4 regions of the Thalassospira sp. GO-4 genome follow, and region 1 is predicted to be linked to each of the others. Evidence: predicted binding sites of a transcription regulator. Region 1 holds the regulator's gene; each other region holds the start of a gene.
What was found. Region 1 encodes PhoB, which activates phosphate uptake and scavenging genes when phosphate is short. Its sites were predicted from a motif close to TNTCATAAAACTGTCA; they were not measured.
Positions count from the first base shown of each region.

Region 1 (5,265 bases):
GGCGGATTTTGCATCGGGCCATTCGGGTTTGGACTGATTACCGAACGTGAAGACATTTCCACAGTTGCCGAACTGGGGGTCGTCTTCCTGCTGTTCATGATCGGGCTTGAACTGTCGCGCGAACGATTGCGCGTCATTGGCGGGCGGTTTGCGGCACTCGGTCTGTTGCAGATCCTGGTTTCAATGGCTGCGATCATGGGCGTTCTGGCGCTGCTTGATCTGCCATTGGCGGCATCCCTTGTAATTGCGGGTGCGCTGGCCCTGTCATCAACCGCGATTATCCTTAAACAGTTGTCTGACGACCGGCAGCTCAATACCCGTTTCGGGCGGGCCGCCCTTGCAATCCTTCTGGTCCAGGACGTGGCGGTTGGTCCGTTCCTGATCATGGTTCAGGCGGCGGGCAATGCCGGTACCGAAACCAGCCCGTGGATCAGTATTCTTCTTGGCTTCGGTTCTGTCGCCCTGCTTCTGGTCGCAGGACGGTATCTTTTGCCGCATCTGTTTCGCTATATCGCGTCGCTTAAAAACCCGGAACTGTTTGCGATTGGGACCCTGTTCGTTGTTCTTGCCGCCAGCACCCTGACCGAGGTTTCCGGACTTTCGATGGCACTTGGCGCGTTCATTGCCGGTGTAATGCTGGCCGAAACCGAATTCCGCCATCAGATCGAAGCCGATATCGCGCCATTCCGTGGCGTTTTCCTGTCGCTGTTCTTTATGTCGGTCGGGATGTCGGTCAATGCCAATGTTGTCTATGAACAGTTTGGCAGTGTGCTGCTGTGGCTGATTGCATTGCTTGTCATCAAGACGGCCGTTCTGTTTGTCTTGTCCTTGGCGATTCGGTTTGAACGGGGTTCGGCCCTTCGTGTTGCGATGAGCCTGGCAGCAGGCGGTGAATTTGCATTCGTCATGTTTGCACTGGCGGCCCAGAATGGTGCAATTCCGCGCGATCTTGCCGCGATGCTGATCCCGGTGGTTGCCTTGTCGATGGCATTGACACCGACCCTGATCAATCTTGGCCACCGGATCGAGGAAAAGCTGCATCCCAAGGAAGACGACCAGCTTGGCCCGATCTCGGATGAAACCGAAGGCATCCACCAGCATGTTCTGGTCATCGGCAGCGGACGTGTCGGCAGGGTTCTGGCGCGTCTTTTGAAAACCCGCGATATTCCGTTCATTGTTCTCGACAGTGATGCCCAACAGGTTTCGCGCGGCCGTGCAGAGGGGCTCCCCGTATTCTTTGCCGATGGGTCACGCCCGGAAACATTCCGCGCCGCCCACACCGATGAAGCGCGCATCGCGGTTGTTGCCATGGGTAACCCGCATGCAACCGAAAAGACCGTTGCGCTTCTACGTCAGCATTATCCGCATCTCAAGATCTTTGCCCGCGCCCAGGACATCACCCATATCGGTCCGCTGTCGCGCAGCGGGGCCGATGCGGCAATTCCCGAAGTACTGGAAACCGGCCTTCGGCTTTCGGATCATGTGCTGTCGGCCTGCGACGTGCCACAAGAAGACATTGATGCCGAAATCGCCAAGTTCCGGCGCGCTGACATGCTGTTGATGAACGAACTGGCACCAAGGACCCAGCGCAAAAAGGCCCCGGAACCGGCACAAGCAGCACCGGCATCAGAAGTCGCACCAGCGACAACACCATCTGCGGCACCTGCATCCGCGGCATCTGCATCCCCGGCGACCGCGAAGACAACAAAGGCATCCGGCACGGCTGCGCAAACCGCCAAAACCAAACCGACGGCAAAGAAACCTGCGTCGCGTGCCACGCCAAAGAAAACAACCGGGCGCAAGGTTGCGACAAAACCCGCCGCAACCAAAACAACGTCGGGCAAAACCACATCGGGCAAAAAAGCAGCGCCCCGCAAACCGGCGACAGAGACTGCGCCATCAGACAAGCCGGCAACATCCCGGTCAGGCCGCACCACACGTGGCAAAGCTAAAGACTAGCTAAATGCAAAACCCCCGCGGCCTGTGGCAACGGGGGTTTTGTTTGATCTGAGTGTCAGAATTTTTTCAGACGCGCCTAGCAACGAGCCCGCAGTCCGGCCTTGTGGCCGGATCAATCAGGCCGCAGTTTCCGAATCCAGCGCATAGCCGGCTGCCCGAACCGTCCGGATGATATCGCGGGTACCTTTGACATCATTCAGGGCCTTCCGCAGGCGGCGGATATGCACATCAACCGTACGGGTTTCGACATAAATGTTCGGTCCCCAAACAGCATTCAAAAGCTGCTCGCGGGAGAAAACACGCCCCGGATGTTCAAGGAAGTAGCGCAGAAGACGAAATTCGGTCGGACCAAGGTGGATGGCCTTGCCATTGCGGCTGACGCGATGGGCGGCAAGATCCATTTCGATATCGGAATAGACCAACTGCCCTTGTGGTTGCGCCGGACCGGATCGGCGCAGAAGTGCGCGAATACGTGCCAGCAACTCGCCAATCGCGAACGGTTTGGTGACATAGTCATCAGCACCGGTATCAAGCCCGCGAATGCGATCCCCTTCTTCGCCACGCGCAGTCACCATGATGACCGGCAAATCGCGGCTTTCGGGCTTGCGGCGGATCTGACGGCAAACCTCGATCCCCGACATGACCGGCAACATCCAGTCCAGAAGGACAAGATCAACATGCGTTTCAGCAAGAATTTTCAACGCTTCGTCACCGTCACCGGCTTCGACAACCTGCATCCCCTCACGTTCGAGGTTGTAGCGCAACATGGTTACGATTGCAGCTTCGTCCTCGACGATAAGAACCGTTGGGTCCATCTTCCTATGCTCCAGTGTCACTCATTCGGTTCGACAACAGCAAAGTTCGCTGCATCATTTTTTGGCCGGTCGATTGCCGGCAGGTCTTCGCCCTTGATCCGGTAATAGATCGTTTCGGCGATATTGGTGGCATGATCGCCAATACGTTCGATGTTCTTGGCGATGAACAGCATGTGGGTCGATGCCGTAATGTTGCGCGGATCTTCCATCATGTAGGTCAGCAATTCGCGGAACAGCGAATTGTACATGTCGTCGACTTCCTGATCGCGCGCCCAGACGCGTTCCGCCTTTTCGGCGTCACCTTCGATATAGGCGTCGAGAACATCCTTGATGATTTCCTGGGCCAGCTTGCCCATATTAGGGATCACCTGGACCGGACGGATCGGCGGGATCTGGTTCAGGACCTGGGCACGTTTGGCAATGTTCTTGGCCAAATCACCAATACGCTCAAGATCATTGGACAGCTTAAGCGCCGTCACGACCTGACGCAGGTCATCAGCCATCGGCTGGCGCAGGGCCAGAAGACGGACCGCAAAATCCTGCACTTCCTGTTCAAGAACATCGATACGATGGTCTGAAAGAATGACTTTTTCAGCCAGTTCCGAGTCACGCTTTACAATAGAGCGGATCGCAGAGATCAGCTGACTTTCTGCAAGCCCGCCCATCTGCGAGATGATGTTGTTCAGACGGGTCAGTTCCTCGTCGAACGAACTCACGATATGTGTTTTGTCGTCAGCCATTTATGCGTTCTCCTCGTATCGCTTAACCAAAGCGACCGGTAATGTAACCCTTGGTGCGGTCGTCTTTCGGGTTGGTGAAGATCTGATCGGTTTCACCAACTTCTACCAGCTTGCCAAGGTGGAAAAATGCGGTCCGCTGCGATACACGCGCAGCCTGCTGCATGGAGTGCGTCACGATCACGATCGTGTAGTTCGAACGCAGTTCGTCAATCAGCTCTTCGACCTTTGCCGTTGCGATCGGATCAAGTGCCGAGCACGGCTCGTCCATCAGAATGACTTCTGGGCTGACCGCAACCGCACGTGCGATGCAAAGACGCTGCTGCTGACCACCCGAAAGACCGGTAGCCGGGGATTGCAGGCGATCTTTGACTTCCTTGAGAAGACCGGCACGCTCAAGCGAGGTCATGACAATTTCATCAAGTTCGTCACGCGAATTGACCAGCCCATGAATGCGCGGGCCATAGGCCACGTTGTCATAGATCGATTTCGGGAACGGGTTCGGTTTCTGGAACACCATCCCGATACGTGCGCGCAGCTGAACAACGTCGATCCGCTTGTCATAGATATCGCGGCCATCAAGGGTCACCTTGCCATTGATGGTCACACCATCAATCGTGTCGTTCATGCGGTTCATGCACCGCAGGAAGGTCGACTTGCCACAACCCGACGGGCCGATCAAAGCGGTAACCTGACGTTCGACGATATCCAGATTGACATCGAACAGCGCCTGATTGTCGCTATAGAAAAGATTAAGGTCACGTGCCGTCATTTTCGGGCTTGCGACCGACGGCTCTGCCGTCATTGCGCTCTGGGATACAGCAGCCATTTTACCACTTCCGTTCAAATTTTTTGCGCAGATACACAGCCAGTCCATTCATCAGGATCAGGAAGGCCAGCAACACCATAATCGCTGCCGAGGTTTTCTCGACAAAGGCACGTTCCGGGCTGTCTGCCCACAGATAGATCTGGACCGGTAGAACCGTTGCCGGATCAAGTGCACCACCCGGGATATCAACGATGAAGGCAACCATGCCAATCATCAAAAGCGGTGCCGTTTCACCAAGTGCCTGTGCCATCCCAATGATCGTCCCGGTCAGAATGCCCGGCATCGCCAGCGGCAGCACATGGTGGGTTACGGTCTGAACCGGCGAGGCACCAAGACCAAGGGCCGCCTGGCGGATTGACGGCGGAACCGCCTTGATCGCTGCACGCGACGCAATGATGATGGTCGGCAAGGTCATCAGAGCCAGCGTCAAGCCACCGACAACCGGGGCCGAACGCGGCAGATGCATGACATTGAGATAGACCTCAAGACCAAGCAGACCGAACACAATCGACGGCACAGCAGCAAGGTTGTTGATATTGACTTCAACAATGGTCGTGAACCGGTTCTTCGGTGCGAATTCTTCAAGATAGACCGCCGCAAGAACCCCGATCGGGAAAGACAGGGCCAAGGTCACAAGCAGGGTATAGAACGACCCGACAGCCGCCCCCCAGATACCGGCAAGTTCCGGCTCGCGGGAGTCACCACTGGTAAAGAAGCGGGCATGGAACTGCTTTTCGACCGCACCGTCTTCGACCAGCGCATTGTACCATCCGATTTCCTGGTCATTGAGACGACGGCTGCTTTCATCAACTTCGGCATCGATATAGCCTTTGTTGAGCATGTCGAAATCATCACCGGAAATCAGCCAGATCTTGCGGGTCTGCCCGATCAGGTTCGGGTTTTCCATAACCCGTTCACGCAGATC
Region 1 covers NZ_CP097807.1:3,601,154-3,606,418, reverse strand. The annotation lists gene M9H61_RS16505 (cation:proton antiporter) at 1-1,959, shown strand, start outside; gene phoB (phosphate regulon transcriptional regulator PhoB) at 2,076-2,774, opposite strand; gene phoU (phosphate signaling complex protein PhoU) at 2,792-3,514, opposite strand; gene pstB (phosphate ABC transporter ATP-binding protein PstB) at 3,537-4,340, opposite strand; gene pstA (phosphate ABC transporter permease PstA) at 4,342-5,265, opposite strand, start outside.

Region 2 (5,265 bases), 1.2 Mb from region 1:
CACGCCTTGATATCGAGCGGGTTCATGGTCTCAAGTGCTTCAAGACCACCCTGCGGCATCGAGAACGGGTTGTGGCTGAATTCGATCTTGCCGTCGTCGTCTTCCTCATACATCGGGAAATCAACGATCCAGCAGAATTTGAACATGCCTTCTTCACGCAGTTCAAGTTCGTCACAGACCTTGTCACGGACCTTGCCGGCGAATTTGGCGGCTGCCAGTGCCTTGTCACAGACAAAGAAGACCGCGTCGCCATTGGCAACACCGGTAATTTCCTTGATCTGGGCGATACGGTCAGCGTCAAGGTTCTTGGCAATCGGGCCTTTTGCTTCGCCGTCTTCGCCATAAACGATATAGCCAAGACCAGCCGCACCTTCATCACGTGCCCACGAATTAAGCTTGTCAAAGAAGCTGCGCGGACGTGCTGCGGCACCGGTTGCCGGAATGGCACGAACGACCGAACCTTTTTCGATGTTCGACGCAAAGATGCCAAAGCTCGAACCACGGAACGGCTCGGTCACATCGGAAATGATCAGCGGGTTGCGCAGGTCCGGCTTGTCCGAACCGTATTTCGCCATCGATTCATCAAACGGAATACGCGGGAACGGGAACGGGGTCACATCGCGACCACCGCCGAACTCGACAAAGATTTCGTACAGAACCGGCTCAATCGCGGCAAACACGTCTTCCTGGGTGGCAAAGGCCATCTCGAAGTCGAGCTGATAAAACTCGCCCGGCGAACGGTCGGCACGGGCGTCTTCATCACGGAAGCACGGTGCGATCTGGAAGTAACGGTCAAAGCCCGAAACCATCAGAAGCTGTTTGAACTGCTGCGGGGCCTGCGGCAGGGCATAGAACTTGCCCGGATGCATGCGCGACGGCACCAGGAAGTCACGCGCGCCTTCCGGCGAACTTGCCGTCAGGATCGGGGTCTGGATTTCCAGGAAGCCCTGTGCGGTCATTTTCTGGCGCATGGCCGAAATGACTTTGGAACGCAGAACGATGTTGGAATGCACGCTTTCACGACGCAGGTCGAGATAACGGTGACGCAGGCGGATTTCCTCGCCATATTCGACATCGCCAAAGACCGGCATCGGCAACACTTCGGCCGAAGACTGAACTTCGACATTCGATGCGTAAACTTCGATTTCGCCGGTCGGCAGATTCGGGTTGATGGTTTCTGCGGTACGTTTGACAACCTTGCCATCCACCGTGATCACGCTTTCGGCGCGCGCTTTATCAAGCGTTTCAAACAGCGGGCTGGAAATGTCGATCACGACCTGGGTGATGCCGTAATGGTCGCGCAGGTCAACAAACAGAAGGTTGCCGTGGTCACGCTTACGGTGAATCCAGCCAGACAGACGAACTTCCGCATCTGCGTCAGTCGCGCGCAGCGCATTACAATTGTGTGAGCGATAAGGATGCATTGTCATTCCAGGTTGCTTTATATTTTGGGCCGCAAATTTGGCCGCAAAGGTGCATGCCAGACCCGCGCTGTCAAACAAAAAACGCACCACAACGTGCCCGGCCCGAACAATTCGGGACGTTTTGCTGTGATGTGTCGGTTGCCGTTCAGACGCGGCGTCAAAATTTCAGCGGTATAAAACGCTCTCGGGGGCTGCGCGTCAAGTGCTGTCACCAGAGACAGTCAAATCATTCCGATCCGATTTTGACAGCCTGCAATTCCTTGACCTTGGTAAAGCCGATCAGCCTGCCGGTGCCAAATGCAATATCGGTCCAGTTTTCAACATCAAATTCAAAATGCGCCAACGCACATGTCGGGAATTTTCGCGCCATCGCGTCGCGCGCGACCTCGTCCCCGTCGCCAAACAGTGCCTGGGCGAATTGTTCCATCCCCGGATTATGGCCGATGAACATCACGGAATTTGCGTCCTCATGGGTGTGATGCAAACTTTCAAGCAGCACCCTTTCCCCCGCCATATAAAGATCTTCGCTATAGATAACGTCCGCATTGCTGGCAAAATCACGCCCAAGAAGGCCAAGCGTCTGAACCGCACGGGCGGCTGTTGAACACCACACCAGATCAGGGATCAAAGCCTGCTCGCGCAAGTAACGCCCCATAAAGGGGGCTGCCTTCTCGCCACGGCGGTTCAATTCCCGATCATGGTCGGCCCGACCGGGATCGGCCCAGCTTGATTTGGCATGTCTGAGCAACAGCAACGTTTTCATGTCTTTGGTCTTTACGGCCATGAAGGATGATCAAACGGTGTTCTTCCATGCCATATCAACGCCCGCGATGCCATCAGAAAAACTGACACATAAATTTAAGAAAATTGCACGGGCGCAAACAGTTATCCTATACTCCATTTGCAACCGGGACCTGTCGCATAAATTCAAAGACATTCCCTCAATCCGCAGGAGGCATAGCGTGACTCACGCCGCTGCAGTTCAATCAAGCGCGATCACCATTGATTCGGAAAGCCGCTTTATCAATCGCGAACTTTCGTGGCTGGCTTTCAACAATCGTGTTCTTGAAGAAGCCCAGAACAGCGGGCACCCGCTGCTTGAACGTTTGCGCTTTCTGTCGATTTCGGCCAGCAACCTTGATGAATTCTACATGGTCCGCGTCGCGGGCCTTGTCGGGCAACTTCGTGCCGGCATGACCAAAGTCAGCCAGGATGGCATGAGCCCGTCCGAACAGCTGCGCGCCATTACCTTTGATGCCAACCAGTTGATGCAGGATCAGCAGCGCATCTGGCGTCAGCTCAGCCGTGAAATGGAACAACAGGGCATCTCGGTCATTGATCAATCCGATCTGACCCAGACCGATCGCAAATGGCTTGATGGCTATTTCATGCGGGAAATCTTCCCGACCCTGACCCCGCTTGCGATTGACCCGTCACACCCGTTCCCGTTCATTCCCAACCTTGGCTTTGCCATTGTGATGCAGCTGTTTGACCCGGCGGATGGTCACAATATGCGCGGTCTGATCCCGGTCCCGCAAAAGATCGGCCGGTTCCTGCGCCTGCCCGGCCGGACCGAACGCTATCTTCCGGTCGAACAGGCAATCTTGCTTTATCTCGGCAAGCTGTTCCCGGGCTTCGATATGATCGAACATGGCTTCTTCCGCGTCATCCGTGACTCGGATGTCGAGATCGAAGAAGAAGCAGAAGACCTGGTGCGCGTTTTCAAAACCGCCCTTAAACGCCGCCGCCGTGGCAGCATCATCCGCCTTAAGGTCAATGCCGGCATGCCCGAAGACCTTCTGGACTTTGTGATCGACGAACTTGATGTCGCGCTCGAAGAAGTCGTCAAGGTTGATGGTCTTTTGGGCGTTGTCGATGTCAAACAGCTGATCGATTCCGATCTGCATCACGACTTGCTGTTTGCGCCCTATGCCGCGCGCTATCCGGAACGGGTGCGCGACTTTGGTGGCGATTGCTTTGCCGCGATCAGCAAAAAGGACCTGGTGGTTCACCACCCGTTCGAAGATTTCGACGTGGTGGTGCAGTTCCTGCTTCAGGCAGCGCGTGATCCCGATGTCGTCACCATCAAACAGACGCTTTACCGTACGTCGGAAAACAGCCCGATCGTCAAAGCCCTGATCGCCGCGGCCGAGGCCGGAAAATCCGTTACCGCCATGGTCGAGCTCAAAGCCCGCTTTGACGAAGAAGCCAACCTGCGCTGGGCGGCCGACCTTGAACGTGCGGGCTGTCAGGTGGTTTACGGCTTCCTTGACTGGAAAACCCACGCCAAGGTGTCACTGGTTGTCCGCCGTGAAACCCACGGCCTTAAAACCTATGTCCATTTCGGGACCGGCAACTATCATCCGATCACGGCCAAATTCTATACCGATATTTCCTTCTTCTCGTGCGATCCGGCACTGGGGCGTGATGCGGCAAGCATCTTTAATTTCATGACCGGCTATGCCACGCCGCGTTCTTTGGAAAAGATCGCGATTGCCCCGCATACCTTGCGCCCGACCCTTCTGACCCACATCGATCAGGAAATCGAAAACTGCAAGGCTGGCAAACCGTCCGGCATCTGGGCCAAGATGAACAGTCTTGTCGATCCGGTGGTAATCGATGCACTTTATCGTGCAAGCCAGGCGGGCGTTCATGTCGAACTGGTGGTGCGCGGGATTTGCTGTTTGCGCCCGGGTGTGCCGGGGCTTTCGGAAAACATTCGCGTCAAATCGATTGTCGGCCGGTTCCTTGAACATTCGCGCATTGTGGTCTTTGCCAACGGGGCCAAACTTCCGTCGCGCAAGGCCAAGGCATTCATCTCCTCTGCCGACTGGATGCCACGCAATTTGAACCGCCGTGTTGAAACCCTTGTTCCGGTTGAAAATCCGACCTGTCAGCGCCAGATTGTTGAACAGATCATGATTGCCAATCTCAAGGACACTGCACAGGCCTGGTATCTTCAGCCAGATGGCTCTTACGAACGTTGTGAAGCTGATCAAAAGGCATTTTCATCCCATCAGTATTTCATGACCAACCCGTCCCTGTCAGGTCGCGGCAGCGCCCTGAATGAAGAGGACCCGAATGTCCCCGTTCTGCAACTTGATGACTGATGCCGTCAAAATGCAGACACACGACCAACAGGTGCCACCAACAGTATGCTAACTGACCAACGGGCTTCCAACCGCATCGCGATCATTGATGTTGGCTCCAACTCTGTGCGCCTTGTGATTTTCGACGGCATGACGCGTGCCCCGATCCCGATTTTCAACGAGAAAGTCATGTGCGGACTGGGGCGTGATCCGGAAGATACCGGCAAGCTCAATCCCGAAGGGGTCGAGCTTGCCGTGGTCGCCATGCACCGGTTTGCAACGCTTCTGCGGGCGATGAAAGTTACCCATGTCGATGTGCTTGCAACCGCGGCGGTCCGTGCGGCCAGTGACGGTCAGCTGTTTTGCGATCGCATCGCCAAGGAAACCGGATTGACCGTCAAGGTGATTGACGGCCTTGAAGAAGCAAGGCTTTCGGCACTTGGTATTATTTCCGGCGATCCGGTTGCGACCGGCATCATGGGCGATATTGGTGGCGGGTCGCTCGAACTGGTTCTTCTTGATCAGGGCGAAATCAAAAAACGCGTCAGCCTGCCCTTGGGGGCAATGCGCCTTCATGCGGTATTCGGGTCTGATCGCGCCCGCCTGACCAGTGAAATTACCCGCCATCTCGACAGTGTCGACTGGCTGGCAGAGGCCGCCGGGCAGCAGCTTTTTGCGGTTGGCGGATCATGGCGCTCGATCGCAAAACTGTTCATTGCGCAGGAAAACTATCCGATTTCGGTTGTCCATAA
Region 2 covers NZ_CP097807.1:248,598-253,862, reverse strand. The annotation lists gene aspS (aspartate--tRNA ligase) at 1-1,424, opposite strand, end outside; gene M9H61_RS01275 (histidine phosphatase family protein) at 1,651-2,208, opposite strand; gene M9H61_RS01270 (RNA degradosome polyphosphate kinase) at 2,387-4,534, shown strand; gene M9H61_RS01265 (Ppx/GppA family phosphatase) at 4,580-5,265, shown strand, end outside.
Region 2: M9H61_RS01270 (RNA degradosome polyphosphate kinase) is a predicted target of PhoB. The motif match lies at 2,271-2,286, and genes of this name have one in related genera.

Region 3 (5,265 bases), 660 kb from region 1:
AAAGCTCGGTTAAAAAGGGTGACAGTGCAAATGCACCGATCATTCCGGCTGATCTGACAGCTGCGATCGATTTTGAAGTCGAAACCCTTATTTATAATCAGACCCCGGTTCACAATGCGCGGGTCAATGCCGCGATTGCCAACAGCAAGATCACCCTGAACGAGGTTTCAGCCGGCCTTCCGGGCGGGACCGACTTTGCGGTGTTTGGCAGCATTTCCGGCGAAAAGCCCAAACTGTCTGCGGCGCTGAGCTATGAAATGGCATCGGAAAACATCCGGGCGGTGATCCGTTGGCTGGGTGTTGATGTTGACGGTGTTCGTGCAGACAGGCTGCGCCGGTTCTCGCTGACTGGCGGGATCAAGGGAACGCCCGATCAGTTGAACATTTCCGATCTTGATCTTCGAATTGATGACACCGCCATTCGTGGTGCGGTTGTTGCCAATCTTGGCGGGTCGGGGCTGCCGGCACTTGGTATTGGCTTGAAGCTCGACCGGATCAATATTGATCAGTATGTCGCAACCGCCCAGACCGGCGGCGATGCATCCGCAACGACGTCGGGCAGCGCGGGCAATGGCACCGCAACCGGAACGTCCGCCACCGGCGGGGCTGCGAACGGTGCTTCAAACGCGACCGCGGCCAAGGAAGACATGGTCAAGGTCATCAAGGACGCATTGGCGCCACTTGATGGGCTGGCGGCAAATTACCGGCTGGCTGCCGATGAAATCATTTCGTCGGGTGTTGCGGTGCGCGGGATCATGATTGATGGCAGCATCAAGGGGCGCGATATCACCCTTGGCAATTTTGCCGTTTCAGATGCCGCAGGGCTGAGTGCATCGGCAAAGGGTACCTTTAATGGCAGTGCCGATATTCCGGCTTTTGAAAATCTGTCTGTCCGGGTAACCGCAAAGACACTGGAACCGCTTGCCAAGCTTGCGGGCATTACGCTTCCGGCACCGGCAAGCAGCTATAAAAGCATTCAGGCAAATCTTGGCCTGAATGGTCCGATTACCGGTCCGACCCTTAAGCTTGATGTGTCCAACCCGCTTATGCAGGTGGCACTTGATGGTGAGGTGTCGCAGATGCTGGGGGCCAATCCCGGACTGGATGGCAAACTGGCGGTGCAGGCATCCAGTCTGAACCGTGCGCTTGATCTGGTTGCGCCGACCTATACGCCATCAGGTAATCTTGGCCGACTGGCTGTTTCCAGCACGGTCAAGGGCAATGCGCAAAATGTTGCACTTGATGATCTGAAGCTTGTGCTTGGTGCGTTCGAAACCGCGGGTAAGGTGACCTTTGACGGCAGCCAGACACAGCCGAAACTGACTGTCGCACTTTCTGGTGGCAAACTGGTCGTCGATCCGTTCGTGCCAGCACAAAAGCGCGCGGGTCTTATGCCCGGTATTGGCAGTGGTCCGCGCAAGGCCGCGTTCAATCTGCCGGCAAGCATGACCGCAACACGTGTTGATGCCCGTGATGGTACGCCGTGGGATGATACCGTCATTGACGTATCGGCATTGCGATCGATTGATGCCGATATCGCCATTGCGCTTGATCAGCTTGATTTCGATACCTACAGCCTTGTGAACCCGGATCTGAAGGCAACCCTGGTTCAGGGACTTCTGACGATCTCGAACTTCAAGGGATTGTTGGGGGATGGTGATCTTGGCATCAACGGGACGTTTGATGCACGCAACACGGATGTGCCGCAACTTGCCCTGAAGGGGGATCTTGATGGTGCGCGGATCGAACGGCTGACACCGATCAAGGTTGCCAATGACACGATTATTGGCGGTGCGAACCTTAAATTCGATGTTACGGCATCGGGCAATACGTCACGCCGTCTGGTTTCGGCCCTGAACGGCACGGCCAATCTGGTTTTGACCGAAGTCCGGTTCAGCAATGCGGCAAAACGGTCGAGTGATCCGAAGCTCAATATCGAAGCCCTGCTGCGTCAGGGGCCACAGGCAATGGTCGTGGAAGGGGTTGGCAACAACGATCTGTTGCAATCGCTTGAAGGTGACATCACCATCACCAAGGGCATTGCCAAGACCACCCGTGTCGAAGCGCTTTCGCGTGTCGGGACGGCGGATGCCGATGCGACGCTTGATCTTCCGAAATGGGTGATGGATACGACCGCAGATTTCGATTTTTCCAAGAAGATCGAAGAACTGCCGCCGTTTAGCGTTTATGCCAAAGGCAAGATCGATGATCCGGTCATTACCGGACGCATGGACAAGGTTGCGGTCAAGGTTCTTGATAACATCCTTGATAAGGCACTTGGCGGAAGCAGTTCTGGCAACAGTGATACCGGATCGGGTGGCAATTCACCCGAAGATGCAGCAAAGGGCCTTTTGAAAGGGCTTTTGAATCAGTTTGGTCGCTAGGTGTGCGGCATCATGATGACACAGAAAACGGCCCTGCATTGCGGGGCCGTTTTTCGTTTGTCCTCAGACGGTTGTTCGTATGTTGTAATATAACGGCAAAAAAACCTTAACAAACGGGCTCGGCTTCGACATGATCCGCGCGTCGATTCCCTTTTGTGGTAACGGTTGATTATGTCGGTTAAAAAAACTGCTCTGGATAAGGACCTCAAGTGGCAAAAGCGCATGGATGCCGGGATGGGCGCAACTGCGTCGATCAGTGCAAAACTTGGTCTTGCCATTGTTTTCCTGCTTGCCTGTAGTGCGTTTGTCGCCTTTCACATGGGCGGACTGCCGCAAAGTGGCTTCCTGATCGCCGCTGCTGTGATCGGCGGTTACATGGCGCTCAATATCGGTGCCAATGATGTTGCCAACAATGTCGGTCCTGCAGTCGGCTCAAAAGCACTGACCATGGTTGGCGCGCTTTTGATTGCCGCCGTGTTCGAAGCCGCAGGTGCGATCATTGCCGGTGGCGACGTTGTCGGGACCATCAAGAACGGCATTATCGATCCAAACCAGATGCCTGATGCACAGACCTTTGTCTGGGCGATGATGGCGGCGCTTTTGGCTGCTGCCCTTTGGCTGAACCTGGCGACCTGGCTCGGGGCGCCGGTATCAACCACGCATTCGATCGTTGGCGGTGTGATGGGTGCTGGCATGGCTGCCGTCGGGCTTGGTGCTGTCAACTGGCCGACCATGGGCACCATTGCTGCGAGCTGGGTGATTTCCCCGGTTTTGGGTGGTCTGATTGCCGCGGGCTTCTTGGCCTTTATCAAATTCCGCATCATCTATACCGAAGACCGCGTTGCGGCCGCACGCAAATGGGTTCCGATCCTTGTGGGCGTGATGGTTTCGGCATTCTCGATGTATCTGATGATGAAGGGTGTGAAGAAAATCTGGAAGGCCGATACCCCGGTTGTGATTGCCATTGGTATCGCCGCATTCTTCATTACGGTCATTCCGGTCCGCAAGGCCGTGATCCGTGCATCGGCATCGATGACCGGACGGCGCAAGGAAATTGCATCGCTGTTCCGTATTCCGCTTGTTGTGTCGGCAGCTCTTTTGTCCTTTGCCCACGGTTCTAACGACGTTGCCAACGCGATTGGCCCGCTTGCAGCCATCGTATCGGGTGTGGATAGCGGTGAAATCGTGACCAAGGCCCCGATCCCGATCTGGGTTATGGTGATTGGTGCACTTGGTATTTCGGCTGGTCTGATCCTGTTTGGTCCGAAACTGATCAAAACCGTTGGCTCCAAAATCACCAAACTTGATCCGATCCGTGCCTATACGGTTGCGCTTTCGGCGGCATTGACCGTGATTGTGGCCTCGGCACTCGGTCTTCCTGTCAGCTCGACCCACATTGCGGTCGGCGCGGTATTTGGTGTCGGTTTCCTGCGTGAAAGTCTGTCGCATCGTCGTCGTCAGGTAGCACCGCCGATGCTGGTGGACGCGCCGGAAGGCGAACAGTCCGACGAACATCTCGAAGCATTGCGTCAGATTGATCCGAACGAAGCCGAACGGGCCGAAAAGAAACTGCGCAAGCGTCTTCTGGTGCGCCGTCGCTATGCGGTGACGATTGCAACAGCCTGGGTGGTGACGGTTCCGGCCGGTGCCTTCCTTGGGGCGCTGCTGTTCTTCACCATTCGCGGTATCATGCTGTAATTGCAATAAGAATAAAGTTTCGCGGCACGGCGTCCCACTTTCCCCGGGGCGACTTGCAGCGATCTGCAGCGGCGGTCAGGGTAACCTGGCCGCCGTTTTTCCTTGACCATACGGGGGGCGGGGCGTAAACAGCGCCCCAACCAAAGTTATCCGAACCCGGTCTCGATCGTCGCCCAGTAAGGTGGGCCGCGAGATTTGTTATGCGTGGGTTCACCTTTTTGAAGGACGAAAAGATGAAAGCGATCATTTTCGGCATTCTGGCAATGGCAGCGACTGTTGTCGCGTCGAACATTCTGGTCGAATACCCGCTTCCGGGTGTGTTGGCAGATTGGCTGACCTACGGCGCCTTTACCTATCCGGTGGCGTTTCTGGTAACCGATCTGACCAACCGTGCACGCGGTGCAGGGGCCGCACGTATTGTTGTGCTGGCGGGCTTTGCCCTGGCTGTTGTGTTGTCGCTGATCCTTGCTGACACGCGGATCGCCATCGCGTCCGGTACTGCTTTCCTGATTGCGCAGATGCTTGATGTCACCATCTTTGACAAATTGCGTCAGGCAACCTGGTGGAAAGCACCGCTTGTTTCATCTGGCATCGGTTCGGCTGTTGATACGGCATTGTTCTTTTCGATCGCCTTTGCCGGGACCGGCCTTCCGTGGGATACCTGGGCACTGGGTGATTTCACCGCCAAGGTGATCATGGCGCTGACCTGTCTTGCGCCGTTCCGTCTGTTGATGGCGGTGGTAACGCCGCGCCTGAATGCGGAACCGGCACAGGGCTGATATGACGCGCCAAGCCTTGTGGTTTTGAACGAAGGGGCGCATAAAACGCCCCTTCAATTGTTTGTCCAATCAACCGGAATAATCCCGATCCATGAAAGTCGATCTGTTCGATTTCGAATTGCCGCGCGAACGCATTGCCGAACATCCGGCAAATCCGCGTGATGCTGCACGCATGCTTGATCTGTCTGCTGGCGGAATGACCGACCGTATCGTGCGCGAACTGCCCGATATTTTGCGTCCGGGTGATTTGCTTATTTCAAATGATACCCGCGTGATCCCGGCGCGCCTGTTCGGCAAGCGCGGTGACGCCAAGGTCGAAGTCACCCTGCACAAGCAGGAAGGACTGGCCGAATGGGTGGCGTTTGCAAAGCCGGCCAAAAAGCTTCGGATCGGGGAAACCTTCA
Region 3 covers NZ_CP097807.1:4,258,114-4,263,378, forward strand. The annotation lists gene M9H61_RS19330 (AsmA family protein) at 1-2,384, shown strand, start outside; gene M9H61_RS19335 (inorganic phosphate transporter) at 2,556-4,082, shown strand; gene M9H61_RS19340 (VUT family protein) at 4,316-4,861, shown strand; gene queA (tRNA preQ1(34) S-adenosylmethionine ribosyltransferase-isomerase QueA) at 4,953-5,265, shown strand, end outside.
Region 3: M9H61_RS19335 (inorganic phosphate transporter) is a predicted target of PhoB. The motif match lies at 2,468-2,483, and genes of this name have one in related genera.

Region 4 (5,265 bases), 1.5 Mb from region 1:
GCAACCTATGTTGCCACAGCGGGCGAGACTGCCGGGCAACTTGTCCCTTTGCGCAAGGTCATCAGGCTTTTGCGACCGGTTTACATGATTTTGCGTCCGTTCCGCAGATGGCTGGGAACGGACGCGTTGAATGGTATTCTGGCTTATCGCACTTTGCGCAAAAGCCTTTATCGCAAATAGAACTTCACCCGTTCCACGCTTTCCGTCGGTTTCCCCGGGGCTTGCCACTTACTGGGCGGGTTGACCGACCGGAGTTGTGCCAAGGCTTTCCTGATCTTGATCCGGGGATGTCGCCGGGTTTGTGCCCGCATTGTGGCGGGTGGCATCGTCGACCGAAATCCGGACGGCCTCGATCCCGTCAAACCCACCGGAAAACGGTGCCAGATTGTGCAGGAACTGGGTGGCGGAATTCTGCCAGCTATATTGTTCAGCCAATGCACGGGCATCGTCGGATGTCAGCTCTAGTGCAGCCAGGGCTGCTTCGCGCAGGTCGGCATCAATCGCACCGGCCTTGGTGCCGCGCACGATATCGGCTGGTCCCTGAACCGGGAAGACAGCAACCGGGGTGCCCGATGCCAGTGCTTCAAGGATCACAAGGCCGAAGGTGTCGGTCTTGCTTGGAAACACAAAGACATCCGCCGAAGCAAAGGCTGTTGCCAGTTCTTCGCCAACCTTTTTGCCCAGAAACTGCGCATTGGGATATTTGCCCTTAAGCTCGTTAAGTTGCGGGCCGTCGCCAACCACGAACTTTGTCCCGGGCAGGTCAAGGTCAAGGAAGTGGCCGATATTCTTTTCCACCGCAACCCGCCCGACAAACAGCCAGTGTGGTTTCGGGAAATCGCCAAATGAGGCGTCTGGTCGGGGCCGGAACAGATCAAGATCCACCCCGCGCGACCAGATATGTAGGTTTTCAAAGCCCCAGTCGGACAGTTCCTGACGCAGGCTTTCGGTGGCGACCATGACCGAGCGTGATTTGGAATGGAATTTGCGCATCCCGCGATAGGAAATCGACAGCGGCAGCCGCCAGCGCGCATGAATATATTCCGGAAACCGCGTGTGATAGGCGGTTGAAAACGGCAAGCCGTGTTTCAGGCAATAGGAACGGGCCGCCTGACCCAGCGGGCCTTCGGTCGAAATGTGGATGGCGACCGGGTGCAATGCCTCGATCATTTTGGCCATCTTGCGTTTGGCAAACAGGGCCAGACGGATTTCCGGATAGGTCGGGCATGGAACGGTTTTGAACTGATCGGGCGAAATGATGTGAACATCATGTCCCATCGCGCCCAGCTCGCCACGTACGGTTTCAAGGGTACGGACAACACCGTTTACCTGCGGATACCAGGCATCGGTTACGATCAGTATTTTCATGCAGTCTTTCCAATCGGGGCATCGCTGCGTTTTTTGGACGCACCCGATGCGGAATTGTCCGTGCCATGGGCAATGCGGAACATGGAGATCAGTTTGCCAAGACCCAGTGACGGGGTGCTTGCAGCGTCCCGGCTGGGGCTGGAATGGCTCATGGCCATCTGGCGCATTTCGGTCCAGTGCAGAAGTTCAAGCTTGCCATCCTTGTCTTCGACAAGGGCGGTGCAGCTTTCGACCCAGTCTCCGTCATTGCAATAAAGCACATCACCGATCATGCGTTTTTCGGCATGATGGATATGACCGCAAACCACGCCATCGACCTTGCGCTTGGCGGCTTCGTGGGCGACGGCATTTTCGAAATTGCAGATGAACTGAACGGCGTTTTTGACCCGGTTTTTAAGATAGGCCGAAAGCGACCAGTAACCGTATCCAAGGCGGCGGCGAATGCCGTTATAGTAACGGTTAAGGGCGATGGCCAGGTTGTAGGCCGTGTCCCCAAGATAGGCCAGCCATCTGGCATATTTGACAACCCCGTCAAATTCATCGCCATGAATGACCAGCAGGCGTTTGCCATCGGCTGTTTCGTGGATATCGTTCATTTTGACATCGACATGCCCAAAGGTCATATCGACAAATTCACGGGCAAATTCATCATGGTTTCCGGGGACAAAGATGACTTTGGCGCCATTTTTTGCCTTATCCATGATTGTCGTGATAACAGCATGGTGACTTTCCGGCCAATACCAGCTTTTCTTGAGCCGCCAGCCGTCAATAATGTCACCGACCAGATAATAGGTATCTGCTGTTACTTCATTGAGGAAATCCAAAAGAAGATCTGCCTGACATCCACGTGTCCCCAAATGGACGTCTGAAATCCAGACCGTGCGGTAATGCGGTTGCAGCGTCATCGCTGTCATTGCCGCTCCTCCGTATCCTGCCAAAAGGATGGCTGGAATTCGGCGTTTCGAGGTGCCGAATACTGTCCCCAACCAGTATCGGTTTAAAATAAAAAACGTGATTTTATAACCCGTTCACAGAAATTTCGTCGTTCTGTAAAGCAACTGTTACATTTTTTCTTTCATATGGTAGTGCGTGTGTGTGATTTATTTCGGTTTTATTTCGGAAGTATGTTCTGAATGACCCATGCCGATGTGACTGTGATTTTCAATCCCCGTGCGGGGGGGAACAAACAGCGGTTTCTGTCCAAGATTTTGCAACATGCAGGGATCAGGGTGGAATTGTTGCAGACCACCCATCCCGGCCATGCCCGTGAATTGGCGCGCAAGGTGCGTGCCCATCAACGCCTGTTTGTTGCCGGCGGCGACGGATCATTGAACGAGGCGCTGAATGGTCTTCTTGATGCCCAAATCGATGGTCACGAAGTCCCGCCACTTGGCGTGATCCCGCTCGGGACGGCGAATGTTCTGGCCGTCGAAGTCGGGCTGGAACGCAAGGCAAAGGCAATTGCCGACTATATCAATAATCCTGGTCAGGTCTGGATCCGGCCCGGACTGGTCAATGGGCGGGCCTTCTTTTTGATGGTCGGAATGGGGGCCGATGCCGATACGGTTGCCAATGTGTCGCTCAAGCTCAAGCGGATGATCGGCAAGGGTGCCTATGTTCTTGAAGGGTTGCGGAACATCTTTTTCCCGCGTCATCGCGACTTTGAAGTCAATATCGGGCGGGAAAACTATCGGGTGGCCGGGGTTGTGGTGACCCATGCGCAGCATTACGGCGGCGAATTCATTATTTCACCGACGGCGAAGCTGACCGATAACGGTTTTGATGTTGTTCTGATGCCCGGCAACGGTATCGGTGCATTGTCGCGCTATGGGCTGGCCCTGACGTTAAACAGGTTGCATGAACAAAGCGATGTCTCGGTTGTGCGGTCTGAACGCATCACGATCACCAGCCATTGTGGCCCGGCTCCGCTTCAGATTGACGGTGAAAGTGCCGGAAAACTGCCATGCGAAATCAGTCTGTCGCCCTATCCGGTGCGGCTGATGGTGCCACAGGCCTATGCAATGGCCGCGGGTGGTGTGGTTGAAACCGGTCCGGAACCACTTCGCCTGACCAGCGGTTAACCCCGATAGCTAAATCTTTATTGCAAATGCACGATATCCCGGTTGTTTGCGGCCGGGATATCAGAAGGCATGTGATCACGCTTGGAAGTTGCAAAGCAAAGATCAGGCATTCTTTGAAAATCCCCATGATCTTACTCGTCATTTCGCGGTTTTTCCGCGTGTAAATCAGCGTTTTATCAACCGGTGTGCCGGGGCTGATTATTGATGCCCTTGGGTTGATAGCAGGGGATGGTCCAATGCGTTTGCCCTGCTTTGCAGCGTTTGCCAGCTTGTCTGGAAATTACGGTGTTTGGTGTTGTCAAACAGGGAAACTGATCCGCCGAATTGGGCCGATCTGCCGGGCATATTCGAAAGGACAGGTATACAGGTCTTCTGGATAGGTCGGCCTTACTTTTCCTTGTAATTTCGCATGTTACGCCAAACCTTTAAGTTAGTTGCAATATTGTGATTATCTAAAACAAGGGTTGTGTACTCCCCATATGGGGAGGGTAGTGACTGTCATGAGCAGATACCTTGGTAATCAAAGAGATCGTAGCGCGGTGCTGCGAACACGGAGGGTATGATGGTGTCGCGTGTTTCTTCTGCGCCGACGGGGGCGTTTTTGGAAAACTTGGGTGTTAAGACAAAGATTCTATTGGGGTTTTCAGCAGTGCTGGTCATTCTTGTCTCAGCGCTGGCATTCGCATTCTACAGCTTCACCAAAGTTGCACATGATGTTGATGAATATGCGTTGCGGGTCGAAGAGGCCGCACTTGTTGCCCAGATTGAAACGCGGTTTTTGCGTTTCAAAAGTCATGCCCGCGAATTTGCCAACAAGGCAAGCGCCCATGACGCGGAACAGGTGTTCGTCATCGCCGATCAAATCCGCCCAATTCTTGACAAGGCATTGCAAAGTTTCGAATCAGCTGAACATCGTGCCCGGATCGAGAAAATATCAGGGGCACTTGATCGCTACATGCAGGATTTCGAAAAAGTCCGTGATCTGAGTGATGAATATCACGCCCTGATCACGGACCGGCTTGAGCCCGACGGGATCAAGGTCGTTTCCGATCTCAATGCATTGATCGCACGTGCAGAAACCACTCAGAATATCGATGCCCTGAAAAAGGCGGTGGCCGCGCGCGAACATGCGCTTCTGGCGCGTCTTTATTCCAATATTCTGATCGGGCGTCAGGATGACAGCTTTGGCGAAAAGGCAGCCAGCGAGTTCGGCCTTCTCAAGACCGGGCTGATTGAAATCAACCAGACAGTACCCGATGCGGAATACAAAAAGACCATCGGCGAAGTCATGACATTGTTTGATGATTACCGTGATGCATTTGACAAGATCAGGTCAAATGAACTGGTCATTATTGAAACGGTCAATGGCGATATGGAACAGGCATCCAGTCTGTTGCTGTCCGAAGCAGCCGATCTGATGGCGGAATTTTCGGCGACCGAACATTCAATTTTTGAACGGGTTGTTGATGAAATCGGTCTGGCGGAAACCGAAATCCTGATCGCGTCGCTGATCGGTATGGGGCTTGGCATCGTCATTGCCCTTCTGATCGGTGATCGTCTGTCAAAGCCGATCATTGCCATCACCCAGATCATGCGCAAGCTTGCCGATCATGATCTGACGGTCAATGTACCCTGGCAGGAACGGCGCGATGAAATCGGCCAGATGGCCGGCGCGGTTCAGGTCTTCAAGGAAAATGCCATTCGCAATGACGAACTTGAAGCCAAGGCAATCGAAGATGAAAAACGCGCCAAGGAAGCCCAGCGCCAATTCATGAACCAGACGGCCGACACGTTCAATTCCGATGTCGGGCAAATC
Region 4 covers NZ_CP097807.1:2,059,764-2,065,028, reverse strand. The annotation lists gene M9H61_RS09685 (lipopolysaccharide kinase InaA family protein) at 1-180, shown strand, start outside; gene M9H61_RS09680 (glycosyltransferase family 1 protein) at 229-1,368, opposite strand; gene M9H61_RS09675 (UDP-2,3-diacylglucosamine diphosphatase) at 1,365-2,282, opposite strand; gene M9H61_RS09670 (diacylglycerol kinase family protein) at 2,502-3,449, shown strand; gene M9H61_RS09665 (hypothetical protein) at 3,948-4,109, opposite strand; gene M9H61_RS09660 (methyl-accepting chemotaxis protein) at 4,099-5,265, shown strand, end outside.
Region 4: M9H61_RS09670 (diacylglycerol kinase family protein) is a predicted target of PhoB. The motif match lies at 2,472-2,487, and genes of this name have one in related genera.